3 regions of the Carnobacterium antarcticum genome follow, and region 3 is predicted to be linked to each of the others. Evidence: predicted binding sites of a transcription regulator. Region 3 holds the regulator's gene; each other region holds the start of a gene.

Region 1 (10,503 bases), 550 kb from region 3:
GCGGTTTCTTGAATCAACGGTCGGTCAATCCATTGTTTCAGTAAGCGTCCTCCCATTGCCGTTTTTGTTTCATCTACTAGCCAAAGCAAGGTACCTTTTTTTTGGCCCGTTCGAATAGATGTAACCAACTCTAAATTGTGTTTAGAATAATGATCCATTTTTAAGTAGTGTGTCGGTGTATAAACTTCTGCTTTTTGTAAATGCGCTAAACTTCTCTTTTGAGTCACACTTAAATAAGACAATAAAATTTTTAATACCGACAAAATACCTGTGTTTTCTACTTCACTAGACAAGTAGGCAAATTCAGCATTTTCTTCAATGTCTTTTTGTGTTGAGATCAGTATGCCTAATTTTGTCTGTAATTCTGTTTGCAGCTCAATATGCTCAGCTTCTTTAAAAACAACTTCTTTTGTTTTTAAACTGCTTAATTCATTGATAACATCATCAATTGAAGTTAGTTGGGCAGCCTTCAGCTCGCCGGTACTTAAATCAGCATAGGCGATAGTTATTTGTTGTTCTTCTGTGACCGAAAGAGCAGCCAAATAATTATTGGTTTTTGCATCGATCGTTTTAGAATCCATTGCCGTACCAGGTGTAATCAGCTGAACAACTTCACGTTTCACCATACCTTTAGCCGTTTTTGGGTCTTCTACTTGTTCGCAGATTGCCACTTTATAGCCTTTTTCAATCAAAACATCAATGTACCCTTTTGCAGCATGGTAAGGTACGCCGCACATTGGAATAGGATTTTCTGCATTTTTATTTCGTGTCGTTAAAGTAACTTCCAGTAATTGTGATGCTTTGATCGCATCTTCATTGAACAGCTCATAAAAGTCTCCCAGGCGATAAAATAAAAAGGCGTCTGGATACTGCTCTTTGATTCCTAAATATTGCACCATCATTGGGGTATGTTGTGTTTTTTGCGGCATGCTAATCCCCCCTTTTCATACTTTCCTTTTGTTTTTCCTGTTTTTATGTCCCTTTGATTAAAAGTCTCCGCCAAATGGTCGATCATCATTGATAACGATTGGTTCAATTTTTTTTGCTGCTCCCGTTGTATCATCAAGTTCAATAAAACAACCGGATAAAATTTTACGTCCTTCTTTAGGCACTTCAAAACGTGTCGGCATTTGGGTTAAAAAGCGTTTTATTACTGCATCACGGTTCATACCCAAAACTTCATCGTACGGTCCTGTCATACCTGCATCGGTCAAATAAGCTGTGCCTGCAGGTAGAATGCGCGCATCATTCGTTTGAACATGAGTATGAGTGCCAACAACAGCCGATACGCGACCATCAAGATACCAGCCCATCGCTTGTTTTTCACTGGTTGTTTCAGCATGGAAGTCAACAAAAATCAAAGGTGTGCGTTGACCAGCTTCTTCAACAAGTTCATCTGCTTTTCGGAAAGGATCATCAACATCTGACATAAACACTCGTCCATGTAGATTGATAACAGCCAATTCCAATTGATTCACTTTAATATAAGCAATGCCTTTCCCAGGCGTACCTTCAGGAAAGTTAGCCGGTCGAATCATTTTTTTTGCATCTTCAATAAATTCGAAAATTTCTCGATTGTCCCAAGTATGGTTTCCCATGGTTACAATATCTACGCCATCTTGTAAAAAACCTTTATAAATTTTCTCGGTAATTCCGCGTCCTGCTGCTGCATTTTCGCCGTTTAAAATGGTGACTTGAGGTTTGTACTTTTGCTTTAACTTTGCTAAATGATCGTGTACCATTTCCCGGCCCATCGAACCTACGACATCTCCAATAAATAATAATCTCATGTTTATTGCCTCTTCTCTATTAGTTGCATCTATTCTATTTTAACAATAAATCTGTGTAAAGAAAAGCCACGAAAAAACATTCCTTTCTTTTACAGCTTAAACGAAAAACGAGACAACTAAAGCATAGTCGTCTCGTTTTTTCATTGATTCTCATTTTATTTTGCGTACTCGATCGCTCGTGTTTCACGAATAACCGTTACTTTGATATGTCCTGGATAATCTAACTCATCTTCAATCAGATTGCGGACATTACGCGCCAAACTTACAGCTTCCAAATCATCAACTTTATCTGGTTTAACCATAATTCTGATTTCGCGTCCGGCTTGTATGGCGTAACTTTGTTCTACTCCTTCAAAACCATTAGAAATACTTTCTAATTTTTCTAAACGATGAATGTAATTCTCAAGCGATTCGCTTCTTGCTCCTGGTCTAGCAGCAGATAAAGCATCCGCAGCAGCGACTAAAACAGAAATCACAGATGTGGCTTCAATATCGCCATGATGAGAAGCAATAGCGTTGATCACAGTTGAGTTTTCTTTATAGCGCATTGCGATTTCTGCGCCAATCTCTACATGTGAACCTTCAACTTCATGATCTAAAGCTTTACCAATATCATGCAACAAGCCTGCACGTTTAGCCAAAGTCACATCTTCGCCTAATTCAGCAGCTAATACGCCCGCTAATTTTGCAACTTCAATCGAATGCTGCAAAACATTTTGCCCATAGCTTGTTCTGAAACGCAAGCGTCCTAATATCTTGATAATATCTGGATGAATGGAATGGACTCCCACTTCAAAGGTCGCTTGTTCTCCAATTTCTCTAATACGTTCATCCATTTCTTTACGTGATTTTTCAACCATTTCTTCAATTCGGGCCGGATGAATTCTGCCGTCTTGAATCAATTTTTCAAGCGTCATACGAGCAATCTCACGACGAATCGGATCAAAGCCGCTTAAAATAACCGCTTCTGGCGTATCATCGATAATCAAATCAATACCGGTCAATGTTTCCAAAGCTCGGATATTCCGTCCTTCTCGTCCAATGATGCGGCCTTTCATTTCATCATTTGGTAAGGTAACCACGGAAACTGTTGATTCGGATACTTGATCTGCAGCACACCGTTGAATGGCCAAAGCGATCAAGTTACGCGCACGGCGATCGCCTTCTTCTTTAGCTTTTTCTTCTGAATGTTTGACCATTACCGCAAATTCGTGTGACAGGTCATCTTCTGTTTCTTGAATAATAATGTGTTTCGCATCTTCTCTTGAAAGTGCAGCTACACGTTCTAGTTCGGTTTCTTGTTGCTCAACCAATTCTTTCGCTTTCTTCTCCAAATCGTCCACTAGTTGTTGTCTTGAACTTAATTTCTCTTCTTTTGCTTCAAGCAGTTGTTCACGCTTTTCTAAGCCATCATTTTTACGGTCGATGTTATCTTCCCGTTGTACCAAACGATTTTCTTGTCTTAGAACCTCATTTCTTCGCTCTTTCAGCTCAGTTTCAATTTCAGTTCGGTATTTGTAGTTTTCATCCTTCGCTTCTAACATCGCTTCCTTTTTCATGGTTTCTGCTTCTCTTTGTGCTTCATCCAATATTCCAGTTGCAGTGTTTCTAGCACCAGCCAGTTCTTTTTCATGGGTTGATTTGCGGATAGCATATCCTACAAAAAGACCGACAACTAAAGTAACGATAGCGAAGGCTATACTGATAAAATTCATTCTTCCACCTCCGTATCATATATTTAATTTGTCATTTATTATTTATCAATTATTTGGTAGAGCTACACACTTATTTACCAATAAAACCTACCTGTTATCTAAAGATAAAGTAATAGATATCTTAATTTTAATTGTCCTCATCAAACATGTCAACTTAATAATGTTTTTTAGAGGTGTTTCGGTCATTTTTGTTCCTGAAATGAGAACGCTATCCTATTTTATCGATTATTTTCCTTTATCTTTTTCATTTTTCTCTATAACAAAAAAACCAATCTAAACGAATGGTTTTTTTGTTAGGCTTATTAATAAAGTTTATATCTCTTCTGGTGCAATTTTCTTTTTAACAGTTGCTTTTGCTTCTTTTATTTCTTCTGGTTTAGCAGATTCAACAGGCTCTGCTGGTGCATCTCCAATACCATAAGCTGCTCGAACTTTTTCTTCGATTTCAGCTCGTAATTCAGGATGGTCTATAAAGTATTTTTTAGCATTTTCGCGTCCTTGACCAATACGTTCGCCTTCATAAGAATACCAAGCACCCGACTTATCAATGATGTCTTTTTCTGACCCCATATCTACTAACTCGCCGACTTGTGAAATCCCTTCTCCGTACATAATATCCACTTCAGCCACTCTGAAAGGCGGCGCTACTTTGTTTTTTACGACCTTGATTTTTGTACGGTTTCCCATAATATCCGTGCCTTGTTTAATTTGTTCTGCACGTCTTACTTCTAAACGAACTGTTGCATAGAATTTTAGAGCACGTCCACCAGGAGTAATTTCCGGGTTACCAAACATCACACCAACTTTTTCACGAATTTGGTTGATGAATAGCGCAATGGTTTTTGTTTTATTGATTGAACCGGATAATTTACGCAAAGCTTGAGACATCAAACGAGCTTGCAGCCCTACATGACTGTCCCCCATTTCGCCTTCAATTTCTGCACGCGGTACTAAAGCAGCTACTGAGTCAATTACAACGATGTCAACTGCTCCACTTGATACTAATGCATCAGCAATTTCTAGTCCTTGTTCACCGGTATCGGGTTGTGATAAAAGCAATTCATCAATGTCTACTCCTAATGCCGCAGCATATTTAGGATCTAGAGCATTTTCTGCATCAATAAAAGCGGCAATTCCGCCTTGTTTTTGAACTTCTGCCACAGCGTGCAGTGCTACTGTAGTTTTACCAGAACTTTCTGGTCCATAAACTTCAATGATTCGGCCTCTTGGGAAACCGCCCACTCCTAATGCAACATCCAGTGCTAAAGAGCCACTTGGAACAGTAGAAATACGGGTATCGATTTTTTCCCCTAGTTTCATTACGGAACCTTTACCAAAGTTTTTTTCAATCTTTTTCAATGCTGCATCTAATGCTTGTTTACGGTCTTCTGCCATTAATGTGTCCTCCTTGACTACTTTCTATCTGTCAAAATTCATTCAATTAGTTAGTTGTTTTAATTAGTCTCGCAAGTCTTATTATAACTTTTTTTTGATTTAAAAGCAAGAAAAAAGCGAACAAACATTCGGTTTGTTTTTCCAACAGGTTTTTTAATCTTTTAGATAAGTTTTTCCCTCAATAGGTTTCCCTAACAATTCTCGTCGGATCATATCCAGAGCCGATAAGACTGCTTGTTCGCGATTGCTGTTGCGCCCTTTTCCAAAATGGAAGCATTTAGCATAAGAAACGGTATCTTTAAAAGCATAGCCAATCCAAACCGTTCCTGATTTTTGTCCTTCTAATTCTGCAGGACCTGCAACACCGGTAAAGGAGACACCGATATCTGTTCCAAATTGATTCTTAACACATTGTGCCATTTCAATGGCGCAGTGTGCACTGACTACCCCATATTGTTCAATGGTCTCTTTTGATACACCGAGGATGTCTTCTTTTATACGATTGCTATATGTCACTACTCCCCCTTCAAAGTATTCAGAAACGCCAGCCGTCGTTGTCAACATACTTTGAAAAGCTCCACCTGTCAGGCTCTCTGCAGCTGTTAGAGTCAATTGTTGTTTTTTGATCAGCTCACCAACTACTTCGACCAAGCGCGTCTCTTCCCCATACCCATATAAATAGTCTCCTACACGGTCTTGGATCTTTCCCTCTAAGTCATCCAATAGTTTTTGACAATCCGTCTCAGTCCTTCCATTGGCCGTCAAACGCACGCTCACTTCATTGACTCCCGCATAAGAAGCGAGTGTGGGATTGGTTTGGGTTTCGATCAAATCATCTAATAAAGTAACTAAACGCGATTCTCCGATACCAAAAAAACGCATTACTCTTGACATTAAAACATCTTCTTTATCAGCATAACTTAGCAGTATTGGTTTTGCTTCTTGAACAAACATGGCTTTCAATTCATGCGGGGGACCAGGAAATAGTAAATAAGTCTGCTCATTGTGCTTGATAAACATCCCAGCAGCTAAACCATTCGGATTTTTCAAAACCATTGCACCTTCTATTACCAGTGCTTGCATCCGGTTGTTTTCCGTCATTGTCCGATTCATTTTTTTATGATAATCAGTGATGTTAGCCATAGTCTCTGAATCCAAAACCAACTCTTTGTTTAAATGTTCTGCCAGCACTTGCTTAGTCAAATCATCTTTAGTAGGACCTAAGCCACCCGTTAAAATTAGCAAATCGCTTCTTTGTTCTGCTATTTTGATCACTTCTTTTAATCGGGTCGGATTATCTCCTACAACAACTTGGTGGTACACATCAATTCCTAACGTTGCGAGTTGTTGCGATAAAAAAGCAGCATTCGTATTGACGATCTGTCCCAATAATAATTCCGTTCCAACAGCAATAATTTCAGCGTTCATCTTTTTTCTCCTTACTTTAGTATATGCACTATTTATTTATTTTTGTCTTTTTCCTCGTTCTTTAATGACCTCTGACTCAATAAAGGTGTTCTTAGTCAGATTTTACTTAGTAGTAGTTTAGCATAGGTTAGAGGCAACAAAAAAAGGAATGCTTCAATTAACTAAAAACATTCCTTCCTATTTTTTTTACATAGATCCTTTAAATACTGCACTGTTTTTAATAAAATAATCGATTCCCGAATAAATAGTGAAAAACAGACAGATGTACAGCATGATGCTAGCCATTGGAATCCCTAAAGCTGCAAATGGTAAATTGTCGATCTGCAACAAAATGATCGCAATCATTTGTGTTGCCGTTTTTATTTTTCCAGGCCATGCTGCTGCTAACACCGTTCCACCTTGTTCTACTAACAATAAACGTAAACCTGTCACAGCTAGTTCGCGGCAGACGATAATAGCTACTACCCATGAAGGAGCAAGTCCTTGTCCAACTAAAACAATCAAAGCTGTCATAACCAACATTTTATCGGCTAAAGGGTCAGCAAACTTTCCAAAATTAGTTACCAATCCTCTAGAACGGGCAATCTTTCCATCTAACCAATCGGTTAAACTAGCTAAAGCAAAAATAATTGCAGCACTCAGTTGGGTGATTTCAATGGTTGAACCCCACACATGCCAAACACCCCAATCCAAAGGAACTAAGGAAATAATAACAAATACAGGTATCATAATAATCCGAACAACCGTAAGTTTATTAGGTAAATTCAAAACATCGCCTTCTCTCTATTCTTTTTCTAAGTACGTTAAAATCAAAACAATAAGAATCCTCTCTGATGTATTCCATACATAAGGGACTCTCATTGTTCAATTTCGTTTATTCTGTTTCTTCAAATTGAAACTCAATTTTTTGGGTCACGGCGTTAGCTGCTTCAGGCGCATAATCTACGTTTTCATCATTTAATTTAACACCCGTTACAGATGCATTCCCCACGACGATGTTAACCGTTTTTGTATCAGCTGGAATAGCAGCATCCAAGACATCGCCATCTGTCAATAACGCTTGATCGATCATCGTTCCGTCCGCTTCAACACTAACCCAGCTTTCGCCGCCTTCAGCAGATAATGAAACAGTGTTTTCTGCAGTAGTTCCTGTTACAGAATAGGTTGTTTGAGAACCGGTTGATGACAGGACAGAAACAACCTGTTTCGTTTCTTCTTTTTCTGATTCTGATGTAGCAGAGTCTTCAGTTGAGGAATCTTTTGCATCGTTCGAATTAGAAACAGCGCTTGAAACGACTACGCTTTCTGAGTTTTTCGTTATCAAACTTTCTTGAGAAGATTGATTGGTTTTAATAAAAGCGAAATAAATAGCTGCAGCAATAACCACAACGACCAACAGAATAACCAAAGTCGGCAAATAATCTTGAACTTTTCCGAGTAATTCGTTCCCTGTTTTATTTCCAGAACGTGTTTGGCTGCTGGATACTTTTTCAACATACTCTTCATCGTGTGTATGAGGCACGATATCAGTGTACTCTTCTAATAACTGATCCCCATTTAATCCAACTGTATCCGCATATTGTTTGATAAAAGCACGTGCATAAAATTTTCCTGGCATAACATTATAATTGCCCTCTTCAATTGCAATCAAATAACGTTTTTGTATTTTAGTCATCTGTTGTAAATCATCCAAAGTATACCCTTTGGCTTTTCTAGCCTCTTGTAACTTTTCACCGATTTCATTCATGAAGTCTTCACCTACCTGTTCTCTTGTTTAGAGAGCATAAAAAGCTCATATCATTGTAATTATAACACATCAAAACACTCAGAAACATCTCTTTTTATTTAACCTGTCCTTTTTAATCGGATGCTTTTACATTCGACAGCTCTGCGGCTCGTTATCTTAACCAGCCGCCGCTCACTACAATCGATTGTCCAGTCAAGTAAGCACTTCTTGGATCCAATAATTGATGGGCCCAAAAACTGATTTCCGAAATGGTTCCCATCCGACCAACAGGGATTTCTGCTTCCAGTTCCGCTACTTCTTCTAGACTGAAAGTTGCATTCATTTTAGTTGCAATAGCTCCGGGAGAAATTGCATTGACCGTAATTCCAAGGCTGGCTATTTCTTTACTGTAAGCTTTAACAAAAGCTAACTGTGCCCCTTTTGTCGTACTGTACAGCACCTCCATCGGGCTTCCGGCCTCTCCGTAAACAGAACTAATAAAAACGATACGGCCGTTACCTGAATAGGACAACTTAGTCTGCAATCGCTGGGCCAATAAAATAGGTGTTTTCACATGAACGGTCCACATTTGATCCATTGTAGCCGAAGTAACCTCCGTTAGCAGCTGAAAGGTTGTAAACCCGCTAGCAAAAATAATTGCATCCAACTGAAAAATGTTTTCGGTGAACACAGCAATTCCAGTCTCATCCGTCATATCTAGATGAATACCAAAAAAATCTTGTTTGGGATAAGCGAAACGGTACGTTTGCAGTTGCTGCTCTACACTTTCTTTATCGGAATGGTAATGCAGATACAATGACCAGCCATTTCCGGCTAATTCTTCAGCAATTCCTTTACCAATGTCGCCGCTTGCTCCCATGATCAAAGCTGCTTTCACGCTTCATCGGCTCCTTTAGGCAAAATATGAAAGACACTCATATGAGCTTCTTGCATAAAGCATTCTGCTAATGATTTCAATTGATCAAGCGTTATAGTTTCAATAATAGGAACCAAATCAAATAACGTTGCATCGCCATAAGCTTGTTGACTGTATTGATTGGCAATGTATTCTAAAGAATTTAACGATTGCAAAACTTGTCCAATCATCCGTTTTTTCACTAAGGTTAGATTTTCTTCCGTTAGTTCTGGACTTTCTTTGGCTGTTAATAGTATTTCTTTCACTACGGTACTGAAAGCTTCTGCGTCCTTTGCATCGCCCCCAATATCGACAAAATGGAATGTACGGTCTAAACTAAAATCGTATGAAAAACTGTCATCGATAATTCCACTATCATAAAGCTTCAAATAATTAGCTGAAGTCGGTCCGAATAACAACGTTAGCAAGAGATCCATAGTTGTTTTGTATGCCAAAGCCGCTTTTCCTTCCGGAGCCGGCCCAATTCCTTTAACGCCTACTATGCTTTTAGCACGGTTCACAGGCATGGTGATAGAAGCAAAAGGTACAATATCTGCAACAGTTTCTTCTGGAAAATGACGCTTGATTTCAGTCGCTGCAGGAAATTCTTTTTTAGCCTGATTTTCTCGAATCCAATCCATCATTTCTGCTGGATCCATTTTTCCTACAACAAACAAATTCATGTTGCTAGGATGATAAAACGTTTGATAACTTTCCATCAATAAGTCTGCTGTAATATCCATAATGCTGTCGACTGTTCCTGCAATATCAATGTGCAGTGGATGCTTTGGATAAAGGTTGCCCAAAATACCAAAGAACAAACGCCAATCGGGTTCATCTTCATACATTTGAATTTCTTGAGCAATGATCCCTTTTTCTTTATTAACGGTTTCTTCGGTAAAGTAAGGTTCTTGAACAAAATCTAAAAGAGTTTCCATATTTTTTAAAACGTGGCTAGTGCTGGAAAAGAGATAACTTGTCCGTGTAAAGCTAGTGAAAGCATTAGCCGAAGCCCCTTGCTTTCCAAATACATGAAAAATATCGCCTGTTTCTTTTTCAAACATCTTATGTTCTAAAAAATGCGCGATGCCATCCGGCACTTTAGTCATTTCGCTTTCGCCGAGTGGGACAAATTGATTATCGATCGAACCATATTTTGTCGTAAATAAACCGTATGTTTTATGAAATTCATTTTTTGGTAATAAAGTGACCGATAAGCCATTTTCCAAGGTTTCAGTGTAAAGCGTTTCATTTAGTTGTTTATAAACTTTTTTCTCCATTAGTTAACCTCCCCAGATAAGAAGAATGTCGCTTTTAATTTCACTTGATTAGCAACTTCGATAACTTGTTCCGTTGTCACTGCTTCAATATCGGCTATCCACTCTTCTAAATTAATAACTTTTCCTATGGCCATTTGATTTGCATACATTCGCTCAATAATGGCTCCCGAATGATCTTCTGATTGCAATAATTGATTTTTCAGCATTTCTTTAGTTTGATTTAACGCTTCATCTGTAAAATTACCCGCTTGCA
Region 2 (10,503 bases), 540 kb from region 3:
CGATAATCTTCACAACTTCTCCATAACTGAGGGTTTCAATACTTTCCTTCATTTTCCGTTCAATTCGAATGGTCCCCACTCTTTGAATGGTAGAAACCAATCCGCTATTTTGTGCATCTTTGATTGCACGATAGGCCGTTCCTTCACTGACTCGCAAATTTTTGGCAATGATCCGGACAGAGATTTTTTCTCCAACAGGTAAAGTTTCTATATAAGCTAATATTTGATCGTGCTTCGTGGCCATTTGCTACCCTCCAAAAACTTTTGCTCTTTTAAACCTCTAAAATTTCTCCTACAGCTAATACACGACCTTGATTCCCTGCTAATTTTTGACAAAAAGCCTCCGGGTCTTGTTCAATCAAAGGGAATGTATTGTAATGAATCGGAACAACCGTTTTAGCCTTTAAATAAGATGCTGCTAGTGTAGCATCTTCAATGCCCATTGTATAATTGTCCCCAATCGGTAAAAAGGCTATATCGAGAGGTCTGTAGGCTCCAATCAACTGCATATCAGAAAAGAGAGCGGTGTCTCCTGCATGATAGAGCGTCTTTCCATCAGCATGAAAAATAATACCCGCAGCTAGTCCCAGTGTCGTTGGTTTTCCGTCTATTTCGTAAGACGAACCATGAATAGCAAGTGTCATTTTAATTTCTCCAAAATCAAAGGCATGTTTCCCACCCATCTGCATTCCATGTGTTTTCAATTTTTTTGATTCGAAAAATTCTGCGATTTCCACATTTGCAACAATCAAAGCATCTGTTCTGTGAGCAATAGCTTCTGTATCGCCGATATGATCAGCATGTGCATGCGTAATAATAATAACATCTGCTGCTACTGTTTCTGGATTCAAGTCACTCTTAGAATTACCTGTGATAAACGGATCGATTAAAATAGTATACCCTGTATCTGTCAAAACTTGTACACACGATTGTCCATGCCATGATACCTTCATTCTTGAGCTCCCCTTTCAATAGAACACTCCAGTAAAACTGTATTAATGTCTTTATTATACCCTTGTGAAAAAGAGATTGCAATTTAGCACTATGGGTCGCTTAGCTAACCCTACATTCTGATGTCATTTTCCCAAAGCGGCAAAACAATATTTTCAAATGTCAGCGGATCTAGGGTCGTAACTGTAATCCCTAGAAGCCTAATTCCTTTTTGAAGCTCTCCGATATCATCCCATAAACTTTGAATCTGGAAAAAAATTTCTTCAGCATCTTTGATCGAATTAGGCAGCGTGATTCGTTTCGTTACGGTTTCAAAGTTTGAATAACGAATTTTTAATACAACGGTTTTTCCATGTTTTTGTTCCTTCAGCAACGAACGTTCGACTTTTTTTGCTAAAAATCTTAATTCTGCCATTATTTCATTTTCTGTGGTCAAGTTTTTTTCATACGTATTTTCTCTACCGACCGATTTTCTTTCACGACTCGTGCGTACCGGTGAATCATCAATTCCTCTAACTTTACGGTACAAAGAATACCCCATCTTGCCAAAAAGATGGATCAATTCCATTTCATCTTTTTGGTATAAATCTTCTCCTGTAAAAATCTTCAATTCGTGCATCCGTTCCACAGTTTTTTTACCGACTCCATAAAACTTTTCAATCGGCAATTCTTTTAAAAAGAGTAAGGCTTGATCCGGTGGTATCACTGTAACACCAGCTGGTTTTTTATAATCCGAGGCTAATTTAGCAATAAACTTATTGTAAGACACTCCAGCTGAACAAGTTAGGCGGACACTTTCCCAGACTTCTTTTTGTATAGCGTAAGCCATATGCGTCGCACTCTTAAAGCCTTGCTTATTTTCAGTCACATCCAGGTAAGCTTCATCTAAAGATAGTGGTTCAATAATATCTGTATACCGCTTAAAAACCGCACGGACTTTTTCTGATACTTCTCGGTATAACTCATAATTTCCTTGGATAAAGACTCCATCGGGGCACAATTCAAAAGCTTTTTGAGCACTCATAGCAGAATGGACACCATATGTTCTTGCAACATAATTAGCGGTAGAAACGACACCTTTTCCGCTCGTTAATCTCGGATGTTTCGCAATAATAATAGGCTGTCCTTTTAATTCGGGATGTTCCCTTTCTTCAACAGAGGCAAAGAAGGCATCCATATCTACGTGAATAATTTTTCTTGATGTATCTCTGATCGGTTCGTCAAATTGCACTACCCCTATTTTCACCTTCTTCGCCTCCTTTCCTCTTCATTATACGCGAACGTACATTCTTGTTCAAGATACTCAAAAAAACTGCCAGATTACTTTCTTCCAAAAACCAAAAAAGCCTCCATAAGTTAGATGTTGAAATCCAATTTACGGGGGCGCTTCATTCCTTAATAGAAAATACTCTTCCTTATAGGATAGGCGCTACTTAGATTGCTTCTACATAAATGCTCGTAGCTGCCTTAAAACTAATCGGAATGCTTGCTTGTCCTTTTTCAATTGTAATGGGGCCTTCGTAAGCACCAATGTCGCTAATCGTGTATTCGTCATTGACTTTTACTCCTACTGATACTAAGTAATCAAGCAGATCTTTTTGGTCCGCTACGCGCTTGATCACAATTTTTTCATTTACCTTCTTTTCAGCTAGAGTTTGCAAAGGAGGTTCATTTAAAACACCCTCTTTGTTCGGTATCATCCCCCCATGAGGACAAACTGTTGGATAATCTAAATAAGCTTCCAAGCGATTGGTTAGTTCAGTGGATGAAACGTGTTCCAAAATTTCTGCTTCTTCATGAACTTGATTCCACGAATAGCCTAAATGCTCCACTAAAAACACTTCCCATAAGCGATGTTTTCTCACCAGTATACTGGCTTTGCGCAGTCCTTCTGCTGTTAACTGTACGCCTTGGTAAGGGATTCGTTCAATAAATCCTTCTTTCAATAGTTTTGTCATCATTTCGCTAACGGATGCTGCTGAAACTTCCAACCCTTTCACTATTTCTTTGTTATTTATTTTAGTATCCGTCCCACCAAGTTCATATATTTTTTTTAAATAATCTTCCTTATTGGGTGTCATTTGTATCACCTGCTTTTCCTTTTTTTACCCTTGCTGAACTCCTTTTAATTATAGCTTTTCCTTCTTTTTAAAGCAATACATCCATAAATTAAGTTTAGGAAAGCCTAAAATTATTTTATGGACCATAAATCAAGATGTAAAGAGCCAGAACAAAAGTTGATTTTGTTCTGGCTCTTTCATTTATAAAAACGCTGAATTTTTATTCGCCTTCGTAGGCTTCAATAATAATTTGACGCAGTTCACTAATCAAAGGTTGTTTTGGATTAGCTGTCGTACATTGATCTAAGAACGCTAATTCAGCCATATGATCAACAGTAGCATCTAATACTTCTTGCGTTACTCCTTGAGATTTCAAGCTCATTTCAATGCCGACATCTTTTCCTAATTGAACGATTTCAGCAATCAACGATTCAACTAACTCTTGAGTCGTTGTGCCTTTGAATCCCATAAATCGTGCTATTTCCGCATAATCTTCATCCGCACGGAAATACTCGTATTTGGGAAATAGTGCATGTTTTGAAGGATCTTTTGCATTGTAACGAATGACATGAGGCAGTAAAATGGCATTCGTCCGACCATGAGGAATGTTGTATTCACCGCCTATTTTGTGAGCTATTGAATGATTGATTCCTAAGAATGCATTTGCAAAAGCCATACCAGCCAAGGTAGAGGCATTGTGCATCTTTTCTCGTGATTCTTCATTCGCGTACTCATAAGAATCCCTTAAATGTTCAAATACTAATTTGACTGCTTGTAAACTCAACCCTTTTGTATAGTCGCTTGCCATAACAGAAACATAGGATTCAATTGCATGAGTCAGCACATCCATTCCGGTATCGGCTGTCACTGATTTAGGAACACTCATTACAAATTGGGGATCAATAATCGCAACATCTGGCGTTAAAGCATAATCAGCTAACGGATATTTCACATGTGTTTTGCTATCCGTGATCACCGCAAAAGGAGTAACTTCCGAACCTGTACCAGAAGTTGTCGGAATACAAATAAATCGGGTTTTATCTAAAGTCGGAATTTTGTAAGTCCGTTTTCGAATGTCTAAAAATTTTTGTTTCGCCCCAAAAAATTCTGTTTCTGGTTTTTCATAAAATAGCCACATGCCTTTTGCAGCATCCATCGCTGATCCACCGCCGATAGCAATAATGGTGTCCGGTTGGAACTGGATCATTGCCTCTGTCCCTGCCATAACGGTATTGGTTGATGGATTAGCTTCAACCGCTGAAAAAACTTCTACTTGCACGCGATTTTTACGCTTGTAGAGTTCATTGATAATTTTGTCTGCATAACCGAATTCAACCATACCTGGGTCACAAACCAAGAAGACTCTTTCAACATTTTCCATTTCTTGCAAATAATGAATCGAGTTTTTTTCAAAGTAAATTTTTGACGGTAGTTTAAACCACTGCATATTATTTCTCCGTTTCGCAATTGTCTTGATATTCAATAAATCAATAGTGGAAACATTTTTAGATACAGAGTTTTTCCCATATGAACCGCAACCTAACGTTAAGGATGGAATCATATTATTGTACAAATCTCCTATGCCGCCTTGTGCTGTTGGTGAATTCACTAAAATACGGCAAGCTTTCATTTGTTCCCCGTATTTTCTCGCTAGCTTGTCATTTAACGTATGAATAGCAGCAGAATGCCCTAATCCGCCTAATTCCAACATCTTTTGAGCTAAGTCAAAGCCATGTTCAGTAGATTCTGCTTTTAACATTGCTAGTACTGGGGAAAGTTTTTCGCGTGATAATGGATAATCTTTTCCGACTCCAGCTAATTCAGCTACAATTATCTTCGTTTCTTTAGGTATTTTCAGCCCTGCAAGTTCAGCGATTTCCCAAGCCGATTGCCCGACAATAGCAGGATTTACAGCTGTTTTATCTTGATTCATCACTGCATTTTCTAATTTTTCTAGTTCATTAACTTTAACAAAATAAACTTGATGCTTTTCAAATTCTGATTTTACTGCTCCATAAATTTCTTGGTCCACGATAACAGCTTGTTCAGAAGCACAGATCATACCATTATCAAATGACTTAGAAGCAATGATATCATTGACAGCTCGTTTGATTTTAGCTGATTTTTCGATATAACTCGGTACATTTCCAGGACCGACCCCTAAAGCAGGTTTCCCTGTTGAATAAGCTGCTTTAACCATACCGGAACCTCCAGTAGCTAAAACGATTGCAACATCAGGATGATTCATTAATGCATTAGTTGCCTCGAGAGAAGGTTGCTTGATCCATTGAATGCAATCTTCAGGTGCTCCAGCTTCAACAGCGGCAGTTAAAACCGCTTGTGCTGCTGCTGCGGAGCATTTTTGTGCACTAGGATGAAAAGCAAAGACGATCGGGTTTCTTGTTTTGATGGAAATCAAAGCTTTGAATAAAGTCGTTGAAGTTGGATTCGTTACTGGAGTTACCCCACAGACTATTCCCACTGGTGTAGCTATTTCGATTAACTGTGATTGATCGTCATCACTGATAACTCCTACTGTTTTATTATCTTTAATCGAATTCCAAATAGATTCTGTTGAAAACATATTTTTAATGCACTTATCTTCATAAATACCGCGACCAGTTTCTTCAACAGCCATTTTTGCTAATGTCATGTGTTCACTTAATCCTGCCAAAGCCATTTGATGGACAATATGATCAATTTTTTCTTGATCAAATGTTTCTAACATAGTTAAAGACTTTTTCCCTTTACAAATCATTTCATCGATTTGAGTGCGAACCGTTCTTTCTTTTCCATTGGTCTTTTTTTCAGTTTTCGCAATCTTTTCTAGCGTGTTTGTAGAAGCTGTATTTGTAGAAGTCATCATTTACTCCCCCTATTTCTTATTGTTATCTTTTTCACAATACAAGCATAAGCTATTATTCAAAAATTGTAAAGCTTTTAATGGAAAGTTTTTAACATTTTACAAAAAGCCTTTAAAACCCTAACGTATAAAGGTTATAATTGATTTTCGTCTATCTGAATTAGTTTGATTTCTAAACAACTCTTGTCGATAAGAATAGAACTTTATTCACAATTGAATATAAAAAAAGGCCTTAGCCTTTTTCTTAAAATAAACTTTTTAAATCCATATCGTCTAATGAACTAGCTGGAGAAATCAGCGCTTCTACAGAGGCAAAATCTAAATAATCATTAGGAGTCAACGTCATGACTTGCCGAATTTGTTGGTAATAATGTTTGGGAATAGCTTTTTTCCAAGAAAAATAAATTAAATAATGCCATAGATCTTCTTTTGTAATCTGTTGGTAACCCAGTGTGTGGAATTCTTGGATTTTCAAGTTTAACCAGGGTTCCAACTTTTCAAATAAAGGTGTTGAATCATTAGCCAAATCAAACACTCCTTACGTTGGGGGATTTTTTTGCCCAATTATTGATTCATTTTTAGTAGTGAAAAAAAACAAAAGAAAAGACTCTTCATCCTCTCTTTTGTTTCACTAAATGATCGCTTTTATTTTATTCTACGTCGTTGGTATCTTCTGGATTGGCTTCAAATGTTTCAATCGTTGAGGCAACAGCGACATCTTTGATGCGTGCAATTGCGCGTCTTTCAAAGGTTAAGAAAATGCCTTCACAATCAAGAACAACCGTTTTTTCTACATCGTTAATTTCATCAACGATTCCATGCAAGCCACCAATTGTTACAATACCGTCACCTTTTTTCAAAGAGTCCAACATGTTTTTAGTTTTTTCAGCCGCTTTTTTTTGTGGTTTGATCATCATAAAATACATCAATCCCATAATCGCAGCAAAAGGTAAAATAGTAATAATAAAATCCATTTCTTCACTCCATTCTTTCATCGATTCGATCTAGCCTAGTACTAACTGTACCAAACTTTGCCCTTCAGTACTACACATTTTTAAGAATTGTTAGAAATTCTTAGCATTTGGTTTATTGTACCCATATTCTTCAAAAAAGTTTTCTCTAAATTCAAGCAAGTTATCGTCCATGATAGCTTGTCTAACGTTTTTCATCACATTTAACAAGAAATAAAGGTTGTGGTAACTCGTTAAGCGTAAACCAAACGTTTCATCTGCTTTGATTAAATGACGAATATACGCTCTAGTATAGTTCTTACAAGTGTAGCAATCACATTTGTCGTCAAGCGGGCCAAAATCCCGTTCGTATCGTGCATTTTTAATAACTACTCGCCCTTTGCTGGTCATACACGTTCCATTACGAGCAATTCTCGTCGGCAATACACAATCAAACATATCTACACCGCGAATAACTCCGTCAATCAAAGAATCGGCTGTTCCTACTCCCATCAAATAACGAGGTTTGTCCTCAGGAATCAGCGGTGTAGTGTAATCCAACACTTCATTCATCAAGTGTTTAGGCTCTCCAACGGATAAACCACCGATTGAATAACCAGGAAAATCCATTGAAACCAAATCTCTAGCACTTTGCTGACGCAATTCTTTATAGCCCGCGCCTTGGATAATACCAAATAATCCTTGTTGGTTGGGTTTAGCATGAGCTTTTAGTCCACGTTCTGCCCAACGGCTAGTTCGCTCAACAGATTTTTTCACATAATCAAAACTTTCTTCAAAAGGAGCGCATTCATCAAAACTCATCATGATATCCGGACCTAACTTATTTTGGATGCCGATAGCTTTTTCTGGAGAAAGAAACATTTTCGAACCGTTCAGATGATTTCTAAAATGAACCCCTTCCTCTTCAATGCGGCGCATATCACTCAATGAGAATACTTGAAACCCACCAGAGTCGGTTAAGATTCCTTTATCCCAATTCATGAATTTGTGCAATCCACCCGCTTCTTCGACAATATCTTCTCCTGGTCTTAACCATAGATGATAGGTATTGCTTAAAATAATATTTGCTCCCATAGTTTCTAACTCTTCAGGTGCGATACTCTTAACGGATGCCAGTGTTCCTACTGGCATAAACATTGGTGTAGGGAAGGTTCCATGAGGAGTAATGATTTCTCCTAATCTAGCACCAGTATGTTTTTCTTTTTTTATTAAACGGTATTTAATAGCCGGTTCAGACATATTTATTTTCCTACTTTCATTGTTCTTGGCAATTTTATTTTTGTCAATCGTATTTTAACACTTTAGTAACTATACTAAGAATTTTCTTTTTTTGCAAACCCGCTTAGACCTTAAGAGGCTTTTATTACCACCTAATATAGCCTTTTATCGCAAAATAAGAAACAGATATTTTTGCGATCCGTATTTTAAAAATAAACGAACTACGACATTTTTCAATCTATTCAAGTTTTTAAACCGGTCTATTTCCGAAACCTAAAATAAATTGGTTTTCTTAAGCACTTAACTTGTAAGCGATACCTTTTCATGCTATATTATGAGTGTAAAGAGAGATGCACGTATGAGTGAACGACAAACTTTCTTTTTTGTTTAGCTTCAAAGAAACAAATAAAATCAACATTCAGTTTCGATTTACCAGTTTCAATAACCATTCAGTTAAGTCAATCAGTTAAGTAGGCGATTAAAAAAAACAAATCTTAGCTCGATAGTTAGTTTACGCTTAAATGAACGCAACGAATAAAGTATAAAAGAATCACATGTCGTTTTTTCAAAAGAAGTTTAATATCCAAACAGTTCGATTCTAAAAAAAAAGTTCACTCATACCTCTCTTAAAACAAAGGAGAAGTTGGCATTTTCAGCCCGCTTCTCTTTTTTGTTGTTTATTTTACAAACATCGCATCTCCAAAACTGAAAAACCGATATTTTTCTTTTACAGCATGCTCATAAGCTGCTAGAACCTGCTCTCTTCCCGCAAAAGCACTGACGAGCATAACCAAAGTTGACTTAGGCAAATGAAAATTAGTTGTAAAAGCATCAACTAACTTAAACTCATAGCCTGGAGAAATAAAGATACTAGTCCAGCCGCTATCTGCTTGAATGCTGCCATTAAATTTTGTCCCAATGGTTTCAAGAGTCCGTATAGAAGTTGTTCCTACAGCAACAATTCTGCCACCTGCCTTTTTTACTTCATTTAATTGGCTAGCGGCTTCTTCAGATAAACGGTAAAATTCAGAATGCATTTCATGGTCTTCAATGGAATCGACGCTAACGGGCCGGAACGTTCCTAACCCGACGTGTAATGTTAAGAAAACCAATTGAACCCCTTTAGCTTTAATTTTTTCTAATAACTCTTCAGTAAAATGCAAACCAGCTGTAGGAGCAGCTGCTGAACCATTTTCTTTTGCATAAACCGTTTGATAACGTTCATTGTCTTCGAGTCGTTCTTTAATATAAGGCGGTAAAGGCATTTCTCCAAGAGATTCTAAGACTTCCAAAAAAATACCGTCATAAAAAAAATCAATGATTCGTCCACCATGATCCAATTCTTCTTTGACCACAGCTTTCAAACGACCATCTCCAAAATGAATTTCCGTTCCAACTTTAGCTCGTTTAGCCGGCTTAACTAATGTTTCCCATTCATCATTTGAAGTGTTTTTTAACAACAACACCTCAACGTGTCCCCCTGTTTCAGGTTTGGTTCCGTAAAGACGAGCTGGCAAAACACGCGTGTCATTCATTACTAAGGCATCACCTGCATGTAACTCATCTAAAATAGCTGTAAAGTGCTTGTCTTCTATTTCACCAGTTTCTTTATCCAAAATCAAAAGTCTTGATCCGGAGCGATCTTCTAGTGGTGTTTGAGCAATCAACTCTTCAGGCAATTCAAAATCAAAATCATTTGTTGATAACATGTTTAAACGCTCCTGTCTTTATTAGTTGTTTATAGGGTAACCAAGATGGTCAAAACCTAACTGCGTTACAATTCTACCACGTGGAGTACGCTGAATAAAGCCCATTTGCAATAAATACGGCTCGACCATATCTTCGATCGTTTCCATTTCTTCCCCAATATTTGCTGCTATAGTAGACAGTCCTACTGGCCCGCCGCCATAGACTTCGATCATTGTCCGAACCATCTTTTGATCGACATAATCCAGTCCTTTTTGGTCCACACGCAGCATTGATAAAGCTGCATCAGCTACTTTTTGATTAACGATGCCGTCAGATTGGACTTGCGCATAATCCCGTACACGCTTCAAAAGCCGATTGGCAACCCGTGGTGTTCCTCTAGAACGTTTGGCAATTTCCAACGCTCCGCTATCATGAATCTCAGTTTGAAAGATATCCGCTGAGCGGATGACGATATCGCTTAAATCTTCGATCGTATAATATTCCATATGCGAGACGATTCCAAAACGATCGCGAAGAGGCGCTGATAGCATCCCAGCACGTGTGGTCGCACCAATCAAAGTAAAGGGCGGCAACGGAAAATGAACGGGATGAGCCGTCGGTCCTTGCCCAACAATGATGTCAACGAAATAATCTTCCATTGCAGAATAGAGCATTTCTTCTACCATTCTCGGCATCCGGTGAATCTCATCGATAAACAACACATCGCCTGCTTCTAATTCATTCAAAAGGG
Region 3 (10,503 bases):
CAATTTCTTTAGCAGTTGAATTTGCAGGAACGGCTAAAAAATACCATTTAGCTATTGCTTATGGCGGAAAAACTGCTGAAAGTCAAGTTGCGGGCATTCGTGCTGAACTTAAAAAACAATTGCCTCTTTTTGATAAAATTTACGAAGGTCAAATTAGCCCAGCACTAGGTGTTCATACGGGTCCTGGGTTAATCGGGATCGGTGTCTGTATCGTGGAACCTTAAAGTGAAACGAAAAGCTTTCCTGATTTCTATTAGGAAAGCTTTTTTCTGTTTGTTTTAGACTTTTAAATAACATTTCAGGAGGTTTCTTTGCTATAATATGAAAGTTGGGAGTGAAACGATTTGCTAAAAGCACATACAAAATGGAAAGTAAAAGAAACGATGATGGACAAAGAACATGAAAAAGAATTGAGCCGGAAATTAGGTTTCACATCATTATTTACGACTTTGTGTTTACAAAGGGGCTTAGAGACAGAAGAAGAAATCCAGCATTTTTTGAAGCCCGATGAGACGTGGATTCATGATCCTTTTCTCATGCACGATATGGATAAAGCCGTTTCCCGTATTATGGAAGCAATTGAAAAAGGTGAGCTGATCACTATTTATGGCGACTATGATGCGGATGGTGTCACAAGTACGGCCGTTTTGAAAGAAGCCATCGAAATGATTGGCGGAGAAGTAAATTTTTATATTCCAAATCGATTTAGCGACGGTTACGGTCCGAATACTCAGGCGTTTGAAAAATTGATTGAAGCTGGAACTGGGTTGATCGTTACCTGTGACAATGGTGTTTCAGGACATGAGGCGATTGCTAAAGCCAATGAGTTAGGAATTGATGTAGTCATAACCGACCATCATGAATTGCCTGCAATCTTGCCAGCGGCTTATGCAATTGTTCATCCCCGTCATCCAAATGGCCACTATCCATTTAAAGATTTGGCAGGAGTAGGAGTAGCGTTTAAGCTGGCGACTGCTTTACTGGGTGAAGTTCCACTTGAATTACTCGATTTAGTAGCTGTTGGTACCGTGGCGGATTTAGTTTCTTTATTAGGAGAAAACCGGGCTTTGGTCATGCAAGGAATAGCTGTTTTAAGAGAATCGCAAAGAGTGGGTTTAGCTGCTTTATGCAAGGTGGCTGGAGCCAAGCAATCAGAAGTAGATGAAGAGACGATTGGCTTTATTTTAGCCCCTCGGTTGAATGCGATTGGGCGTTTAGGCGAGGCTGCTCCTGCTGTAGAATTGTTGACGACATTCGATGAGGCCGAAGCGAATTCTTTAGCCCAGTTAATTAATGAGAAAAATAAAGAACGACAAGCCTTGGTTTCAACCATCACAGCTGAAGCTTTTGATATGATTGAAAAAAGCGATGCGAACCCGCATGTGTATGTATTAGCAAAAGAAGGCTGGCATGAAGGAGTTTTAGGAATCGTGGCCAGCAAAGTGGTTGGCAAGACTGGAAAACCAGCCATTGTATTGAATATGGATAGGACGAATGGGACAGCTAAAGGGTCAGGACGAAGCGTGTCAGCTTACCATCTGTATGAAGCATTAGAAGATGTCAGTCACCTGACGACGAATTTTGGCGGACACCATATGGCAGCAGGTTTGACACTGCCTGTCGAGAATATTGGTGCGATTCAAACAGAACTCAATGCTTTCTTACTGCAAAGCGGTTTAGCTGAGCAGTTAACGGAAGAAATCGTAGTTGATGAACGGTTGACCATAGCTGAGAGTAGCGTGGAATCAATCGAAGAGCTGCAAAAGCTTGCTCCTTTTGGAACGGATAATCCTAAACCGGTCTTTTTATTCGAAAATGTAAAAGCACAAGATGTTCGACGTATCGGCGGAGATAATGCACATTTGAAATTAAAAATAATGGATGAAGCAGCATCTTTAGATGTGATTGGTTTTCAATTCGGCCCTGTTGCAGCTGAGATTGGTGCTGATGCTGAACTATCGATTGTGGGACAGTTAAGCATCAATGAATGGAATGGGTTGCGTAAGCCTCAGTTGATGATTGAAGATTTGGCAATTGAGGGAGTGCAAGTTTTTGATTTGAGAAGTACTCAAATCGCTCCAGCAATTTGGCAGATGGCACCTGCTGATTATTTATTTTTCAATGAAAAAAACTATCAACAATATGAAAGCAGCATCACTGAGACAAGTTACGGTCATTTGATCACTGATCAAGAAAGTGCCGAGGGTTTTATCCTGCACACGGATCAACTTATTTTAGTTGATTGCCCCTCAGATTTAACTTTATTAAGCACTGTATTGAATCAGGTAGAGCCAACAAAGGTTGTGGCTTGTTTCTTTAACCAAGAAGAAGCTTATCTTACTGGAATACCTAGTCGGATGCAATTTTCACAAGTTTTTAAGTATACTGCAACTCATATTGATATTGATGTTCGTCATAAAATAAGTTTATTAGCAACGCATTTGAAAATAAAAGAAAAACTATTGATTTTTATGATTTCTGTGTTTTTTGAAGTAGGATTTGTTACAATAAAAGACGGTGTTATGAATATTGTTCCAAATGCTGAAAAGAAAGAGTTGACTGAATCGACTACTTATCAAAACCGTTTGAAAAAAATAGCAGCTGAAGAAGCTTTGATCTATAGTCGGTTTACTGAACTAGAAACTTGGTTAAAACAACAGTTGAAAAAAGAACTGTAAAATTGGATGGAGGAAAAGTTTCAATGGACTTAAAAAAATATATTGCAAATGTACCCGATTTTCCCGAAGAAGGCATTATCTTTCGTGATATTTCACCTTTAATGGCAGATGGAGAAGCTTATCGTTATGCTACCAACGAAATCGTTCAATACGCAAAAAATAAAGGCGTGGATATGATTGTTGGACCTGAAGCTCGTGGATTTATTGTAGGATGTCCCGTTGCCTATGAATTAGGTATCGGTTTTGCGCCGGCACGTAAAAAAGGAAAATTACCTCGTGACACAGTCGAAGTCAACTATGGTTTAGAATACGGCAATGACGTTTTGCAAATTCATAAAGATGCTATCAAACCTGGACAAAAAGTGCTGGTTTGCGATGATTTACTAGCTACTGGTGGAACAATTGCGGCAACAGTCAAATTGATTGAGCAACTAGGAGGAGAAGTAGTCGGTATGGCTTTCTTAGTTGAGTTAACCGATTTAAATGGACGTGACAAAATTAAAGGATACGATATTTTAGCTTTAATGGAATACTAGAAGCTTGATAAACTAATAATGGACAATACAAAAAGTCGTTAAACAAAATTTGTTTAGCGACTTTTTGTATTAAAATATATGGCTGCGGTAAAGTCCTACGACTTTTCCTAAAACAGATACTTCATCTAAAATAATAGCATCCATGGTCTCATTTTCCGGCTGCAAACGATAATAATGATCTTCTTTATAAAACCTCTTACATGTTGCTTCGTCTTCATTGGTCAAGGCAATAACGATATCTCCGTTGTTGGCGCTGGATTGTTTGCGGACGATCACTTCATCACCATCAAAAATCCCAGCATCGATCATGCTTTCCCCACGGATAGTCAACATGAAAAGCGATTCGCTTTCTTGTTTTAAGTTTGGCGGAAGCGGAAAATAATCAGTCGCTTCTTCTACTGCTAAGATGGGTTCGCCCGCTGTAACAGTTCCTAGCAAAGGAATTTGTTTTAATTGAACACCTAATTTTGATAACCCCGTAGCTGTTAATTCGATTGCTCTCGGCTTACTAGGATCTCGTTGGATAAACCCGTTTTTTTCCAATCTGGACAGATGCCCATGGACAGTCGATGTAGAAGATAAAGAAACGGCTGTTCCAATCTCGCGTACAGTCGGTGGGTAACCTTTTGATTGGACTTGTTCGTGGATATATTGTAATACTTCAATTTGTCTAGATTCTGGAGTTTTACGCATAAATAGCTGCACCTCAATTCCTATATATTTCTTATTCATAGAATACCATAAAATTATATGCGAATCAAACAAATGTTCGCTATATTTAAAAATCACTTTGATGTATTTTATAGGATTTTTTTGGTATAGTAGCTAAAGAATACAAATAATGGAGTGAGTAAAATGTTACCTAAAGAACAATTGACCAGAATCAATGAATTAGCAAATAAATCTAAAGCTGAAGGGCTGAGCTTGTCTGAACAAGCAGAACAAAAAAAACTTCGCGAAGCGTATTTAGCGGCTTTTCGGGGAGGAATGCGCAATCATATCGAAGGACTAAAAGTTGTTGATGAGGAAGGCAACGATGTGACTCCCGATAAATTGAAAGAAATCCAAAAAGAAAAAGGCATCCACGACCGTTCCTAACAAATGGAGCGATAAATAGTGCAGGTATTAAGAAAAGAAAGACTGTTTTTATAAAAAATGCATTCAGTGATTGCTTCAATGGGAATAAAACAGTAAAATAGAGGTATTACAATTGAAAGGATGATTTACTTGTTTGACAATACGGACCAATTAGCGGTAAATACAATTAGAACACTGAGTATAGACGGAGTGCAAAAAGCCAATTCTGGTCACCCAGGCTTGCCGATGGGGGCAGCGCCGATGGCGTATACTCTTTGGACGCAACAATTAAAAGTAAACCCTAAAAATTCAACGTGGGTGGATCGTGATCGGTTTGTCCTTTCAGCCGGCCATGGTTCAATGATGTTGTACAGCCTTTTACACCTTGCAGGCTATCAGGTGTCGATTGATGATCTAAAACAATTCCGCCAATGGGAAAGCAAGACTCCTGGACACCCAGAAGTTCACTATACCGATGGGGTTGAAGCGACTACTGGTCCATTAGGACAAGGGATCGCAAATGCTGTAGGAATGGCAATGGCTGAAGCCCATTTAGCCGCTACGTATAACAAAGAAAATCACCAAATCGTGGATCATTACACGTATGCTTTGTGTGGCGATGGCGATTTAATGGAAGGGGTTTCTGCAGAAGCAGCAAGTTTAGCGGGTCATTTAGAGTTAGGTAAACTGATCATGTTATACGATTCGAATGATATTTCATTGGATGGACCGACTTCAAAAGCCTTCACTGAAAACGTTGGAAAACGGTTTGAAGCGTACAATTGGCACTATATTTTAGTAAAAGATGGAAACGATTTAGACGAAATCAATGCTGCACTTGAAGCAGCAAAAGCAGAAACAACGAAACCAACCTTGATCGAAGTGAAAACGGTGATCGGTTTTGGGGCTCCTAATGCGGGATCTCATAAAGTCCACGGTGCTCCACTAGGTCCAGAAGGGATCGAAGCAGCGAAAAAAGCTTACGGATGGGAAGGCGAAGACTTCTTCGTGCCCGTTGAAGTAGCACAACGTTTCAAAGAAACGATGGTCGATAAAGGCGTTGCAGCGGAAAAAGAATGGACGGCTGCTTTTGAAGCTTACCGTAAAGATCATCCTGAACTAGCGGCTCAATTCGAATTGTCGATGACTACTGAATTGCCAGAAGGTTGGGACAGTGAATTGCCAAGCTTCTCCGTAGAAGACGACGCTTTAGCTTCTCGTGTTACCGGAAGCCAAGTTTTGACTGCTATCTCTGAAAAAGTTCCTTATTTCTGGGGCGGATCAGCCGACTTATCGTCTTCAAACAACACGATGGTCGCTGGAGAAAAAGATTTCCAACCGGGACAATATGAAGGACGGAACATTTGGTACGGTGTCCGTGAGTTTGCAATGACAGCTGCTGCTAACGGAATCGCTTTACATGGCGGTTCAAGAACCTATGTAGGCACGTTCTTTGTCTTTACCGATTATTTACGTGCAGCGATTCGTTTAGCGGCGATCTCGAAATTGCCGGTAACCTATGTGTTTACCCATGATTCGGTGGCGGTCGGCGAAGATGGACCGACCCATGAACCGGTTGAACACTTGTCTAGCTTACGCGGCATGCCGAATTTAACTGTTTTGCGTCCAGCAGACGGGAATGAAGTAACCGCTGCTTGGAAGATCGCAATAACGTCAACGGATCACCCGACATTATTGGTCTTGTCTCGTCAAAACTTGCCTGTTTTACCAGGCACACAAGAAAAAGCGCAAGAAAGCGTGGCTAAAGGGGCATATGTTCTTTCGCCTCAATCAGGAGAAACGCCTGAAGGCATCTTGATTGCGACTGGTTCTGAAGTAGCCTTAGCATTAGAGGCTCAAAAAGCATTAAAAGCAGACGGGAAAGATGTCTCCGTGGTTTCGATGCCAAGTTTTGATCTATTTGAAAAACAAGACGCAGCTTACCAAGAGTCTGTCTTACCGAATGCCGTCCGCAAACGGGTTTCCATTGAAATGGGCGCCAGCTTTGGCTGGGAACGCTATGTTGGTCTAGATGGAGCTATGGTAGCCATCGACAAATATGGCGCGAGTGCACCTGGTGCTACGGTTATTGAAAATTATGGGTTTACAGTGGAAAATGTTGTAGCGGCTTACAGTAAGCTATAGACTATTTCTTCATTTGTCAGCCATGTGGATTGAGAACAGTTCAATTCACATGGCTTTCTTATATGGAAATTGAAAGATCTTCAGGCAAACGGTACATTTTTTTCTTAAGTAAGGCGTTTAGCTATTTATTTTTAGTTTAAAGTCTAGTACAATTAACCATTGAGAGATTTTGAAAGGAGTGAATGAAATGAGCACAGGTTTAGCAATACTTTTTATTATTCTTGCGTTAATTGCAGGTTTAGTTGGTGGATTTTTCTTAGCAAGAAAATACATGATGGATTATTTCAAAAAGAACCCGCCAATTAATGAAGATACTTTACGTATGTTGATGATGCAAATGGGTCAAAAACCATCTGAAAAGAAAATCAAACAAATGATGGCATCGATGAAAGTGCAATCAGATAAAGCAAATAAAAAAAAATAAGCGGCATATGATGTTTTGCTTATATTATTTATGTGAGCAGATTTTTTCTGTTCGCATTTTTTATTTCATAAGCAGCCTTTTAAAAGGACAAAAAAGGAGTAGGTGAAAAGTTATATGGGCGTCTATAAAAAGTTAGGTTGGTTTTTTAAGCAAGAGAAAAAAGCCTATATTACAGGGATCAGTTTTTTAATTCTGGTTTCAATTTTACAACTATTGCCACCGAGAATCCTTGGAATCGTGATCGATGAAATCAAACAAGGTTCTTTGACCAAAATAGTTTTGATTAAATGGCTCATTATCTTAACAGTCACAGCTCTTACACAATATCTTTTTCGCTATATTTGGCGTATGAACATCTGGGGAACATCCGCTAAGCTAGAACGGATTTTACGGAAACGTTTATTCGATCATTTTACGGAGATGGATAATAGTTTTTTCCAAAAATACCGTACAGGAGACTTGATGGCGCATGCGACGAATGACTTAAATGCCATCCGAAACGTAGCTGGAGGCGGGATTTTAACTTTTGTGGATTCTATTATTACGGGCGGCATAACGATTACAGCTATGATGATAGTGGTTGACTGGCGGCTTACATTGATTGCCTTGATTCCTTTGCCTTTGTTAGGAGTTGCTTCGCGGGTGCTGGGTTCTAAATTGCATACACGTTTCCGTAAAGCACAGGCTGCTTTTTCACATATGAACGATAAAACGCAAGAAAGCATTTCTGGAATGAAAGTGATTAAAACTTTTGGACAGGAAAATGAAGATGTAGAAGATTTTAAATTGAAAACGGCACAGGTTGTTTCTGCGAATAGAAAAGTCTATAAAATTGATTCTTTATTTGATCCAGTAATGACTTTTATTATTGGTATTTCTTATATTTTAACCATTATCGTCGGAGGACATCTTGTGATGACTAATGCGATAACCATCGGTGACTTTGTTACCTTTATCAACTATATCGCGATGTTGGTCTGGCCCATGTTTGCCATTGGACGGTTATTTAATATTCTAGAAAGAGGTAGTGCAAGCTACGACCGGGTTGAAGGTCTTTTGCAAGAAACATCTAAAATCGTTGAAAATCCTGATGCCATTCAAACTGCCATCAAAGGAGATATCGATTACACTGTTGAAAAGTTTTGTTATCCAAAAAGCTCTGCAGTTGTTTTGCAAGACATTCATTTTGAATTGAAACGAGGCCAAACACTTGGAGTAGTTGGTAAAACCGGATCCGGGAAAACAACTATGTTCAAGTTGTTATTGCGTGAATACGACCGCTATAAAGGCCAAATCCGATATGGAAATACAGACATTAGGGATTATTCTTTAAATGCTCTATTGCAGCATATCGGTTATGTGCCGCAAGACCAATTTTTGTTTTCAACGAGCATCAAAGAAAACATTCGTTTTGCAGATCAAGAATTAGATCAATCCGCAGTCGAGCATGCAGCTAAACTAACAGCTGTTCATGAAGATATTATGGAAATGGAGCAAGGCTACGATACTTTAGTGGGAGAGCGCGGAGTTTCATTGTCCGGCGGTCAAAAACAGCGGCTTTCAATTGCTCGTGCTCTAATCATCAAACCAGAACTGTTGATTTTGGACGATGCACTTTCAGCTGTGGACGCCAAAACGGAAGAAGCTATCTTGAATGCTTTGAAACACGAACGGTCAGAACAAACTACGATTATTGCGGCTCATCGCATCAGCAGTGTGTTGCATGCTGATGAGATCATCGTTATCGAAGAAGGAAAAATCATTGAACGCGGGACTCACTTAGAATTATTGGCTCTCAATGGTTGGTATAAAGAAATGTATGACAAACAGCAATTGGAAAGAACAACTGAAGGAGGGGGAGACTAATGGAGCAAAAAACAAGTGGGTCAAAATCCTTTCCTCTTAAAGAACAGTTCCAAATTGTGAGTAGAATATTTAAATTTGGCGCCCCGTTTAAAGGTAAATTTTTTATGGCTATTTTCTTCGGAGTATTAGTGGCTATAACGAATGTAGTGTTGCCTCGTATTTTACAAACGTTTATGGATGATTATCTAGCAACGCAAACAGCCACAACTAGAATTATCGGTTTATTTGCCGCTGCTTATTTCGGAGTAACCTTGCTCAAAATTATTGTTTGGTATTTAAACCTGTACCTGTTTAATTTGGCCTCTGAAAAAACAGTGGAGAATATCCGGAACAAAGTGTTTACTAAATTGCATACTTTAGGGATGAGATTTTTTGATCAAACGCCTGCTGGTTCAATCGTGACGCGCGTAACCAATGATACTGAGACGATCAAAGAGTTTTTTGAAGTATTTCTTACCGTTTTGCAAGGGATTTTTGGAGTTGTAGCTTCTTTTATTGCGATGGCTTTATTAAGTTTGGAAATCACTTTGTGGATCATGTTATTCGTTCCAGTATTACTGATAGTTATTTGGTATTATCAAAAATACAGTTCGACGATCTACCGGAGTATGCGTGAAAAGCTGAGTATCTTAAATACAAAGCTGGCAGAATCAATCTCTGGAATGAGTATCATCCAACAATTTCGACAAGAAAAAAGATTGCAAAAAGATTTTGAAAAAACCAACAGTTCTTATTTCGAATCGCGTTATGCCATGGTTAAAGCCAATGCATTGCTGCTTGGTCCGATCATTAACTTATTGGATACATTAGCTTTGGTAGTCATTTTAAGCTTTTTTGGATACAACGCTTTAACTGGAGCGGTTGGAGTTGGTGTTATTTATGCATTTGCTTCTTATGTGCGAAATTTCTTCAATCCGATGGTTCGTATGATGGATAGCTTGAGTATTTTTCAAGATGGCGTGGTCTCAAGTAACCGGGTATTGAATGTATTGGATAATCAAGAACTCACGCCTCAGCAAGAACCTGATAGCTCTGCGAAGATCAAAGCAGGGAAAATTGAGTTTAAAAATGTTAGTTTTTCTTATGATGGTAAAAAGAATGTGTTAAATAACATTACCTTTACGGCGAATCCCGGCGAAACAGTGGCTCTAGTCGGTCATACAGGAAGTGGGAAAAGTTCTATTATCAATGTAATGATGCGTTTTTATGAATTTTCGGAAGGGGATATTTTAATTGATGGTATTTCGATCAAAAAATACCCGATTGAGGAATTGCGTAGCAAAATGGGGTTGGTTTTGCAAGACTCCTTCTTATTTTACGGAACCATTAATGACAATATTCGTCTGAAAAATCCCGCCATTACTGATCGTCAAGTTGAAGCCGCTGCTCAATTTGTTCAAGCAGATGCCTTTATTGAGCAGCTGCCTAATCAGTATGAATCGAAAGTGATTGAAAGAGGAGCAAGTTATTCCAGTGGTCAAAAACAATTGATTTCTTTTGCTAGTACAATCGTAACGGATCCTAAAATACTGATACTGGACGAAGCAACAGCCAATATTGATACAGAGACAGAAGCATTGATTCAAGAAGGTCTGAATAAAATGCGGCAAGGGCGTACTACATTGGCCATAGCCCATCGATTGTCAACCATTCGTGATGCCAATATGATTTTAGTTTTAGATCATGGTGAGATCATCGAACAAGGAACACATGACGAATTGATTAAACAAAATGGTGTTTACCATGAAATGTACCGACTTCAAAACAATGGTCTGGT

What was found. Region 3 encodes LexA, which represses DNA repair genes until DNA is damaged. Its sites were predicted from a motif close to CNAACANNTGTTNG; they were not measured.
Region 1: a site for LexA is predicted at 5,018-5,031, ahead of recA (recombinase RecA). Genes of this name have one in related genera too.
Region 2: a site for LexA is predicted at 2,229-2,242, ahead of dinB (DNA polymerase IV). Genes of this name have one in related genera too.

What each region holds. Positions count from the first base shown of each region.
Region 1 is NZ_CP010796.1:2,506,377-2,516,879, reverse strand. Features, by position in the region: gene mutS (DNA mismatch repair protein MutS) at 1-929, opposite strand, end outside; gene NY10_RS11920 (TIGR00282 family metallophosphoesterase) at 987-1,790, opposite strand; gene rny (ribonuclease Y) at 1,946-3,505, opposite strand; gene recA (recombinase RecA) at 3,818-4,900, opposite strand; gene NY10_RS11905 (competence/damage-inducible protein A) at 5,054-6,328, opposite strand; gene pgsA (CDP-diacylglycerol--glycerol-3-phosphate 3-phosphatidyltransferase) at 6,515-7,096, opposite strand; gene NY10_RS11895 (helix-turn-helix domain-containing protein) at 7,203-8,075, opposite strand; gene ymfI (elongation factor P 5-aminopentanone reductase) at 8,227-8,952, opposite strand; gene yfmH (EF-P 5-aminopentanol modification-associated protein YfmH) at 8,949-10,250, opposite strand; gene yfmF (EF-P 5-aminopentanol modification-associated protein YfmF) at 10,250-10,503, opposite strand, start outside.
Region 2 is NZ_CP010796.1:2,522,336-2,532,838, reverse strand. Features, by position in the region: gene NY10_RS11990 (DRTGG domain-containing protein) at 1-244, opposite strand, end outside; gene NY10_RS11985 (metal-dependent hydrolase) at 273-953, opposite strand; gene dinB (DNA polymerase IV) at 1,064-2,197, opposite strand; gene NY10_RS11975 (metal-dependent transcriptional regulator) at 2,385-3,032, opposite strand; gene adhE (bifunctional acetaldehyde-CoA/alcohol dehydrogenase) at 3,232-5,769, opposite strand; gene NY10_RS11965 (post-transcriptional regulator) at 6,119-6,400, opposite strand; gene yajC (preprotein translocase subunit YajC) at 6,525-6,848, opposite strand; gene tgt (tRNA guanosine(34) transglycosylase Tgt) at 6,939-8,084, opposite strand; gene queA (tRNA preQ1(34) S-adenosylmethionine ribosyltransferase-isomerase QueA) at 8,741-9,772, opposite strand; gene ruvB (Holliday junction branch migration DNA helicase RuvB) at 9,794-10,503, opposite strand, start outside.
Region 3 is NZ_CP010796.1:455,327-465,829, forward strand. Features, by position in the region: gene NY10_RS02420 (DegV family protein) at 1-224, shown strand, start outside; gene recJ (single-stranded-DNA-specific exonuclease RecJ) at 345-2,678, shown strand; gene NY10_RS02430 (adenine phosphoribosyltransferase) at 2,702-3,214, shown strand; gene lexA (transcriptional repressor LexA) at 3,284-3,907, opposite strand; gene NY10_RS02440 (DUF896 family protein) at 4,070-4,312, shown strand; gene tkt (transketolase) at 4,433-6,436, shown strand; gene NY10_RS02450 (YneF family protein) at 6,624-6,860, shown strand; gene NY10_RS02455 (ABC transporter ATP-binding protein) at 6,975-8,726, shown strand; gene NY10_RS02460 (ABC transporter ATP-binding protein) at 8,726-10,503, shown strand, end outside.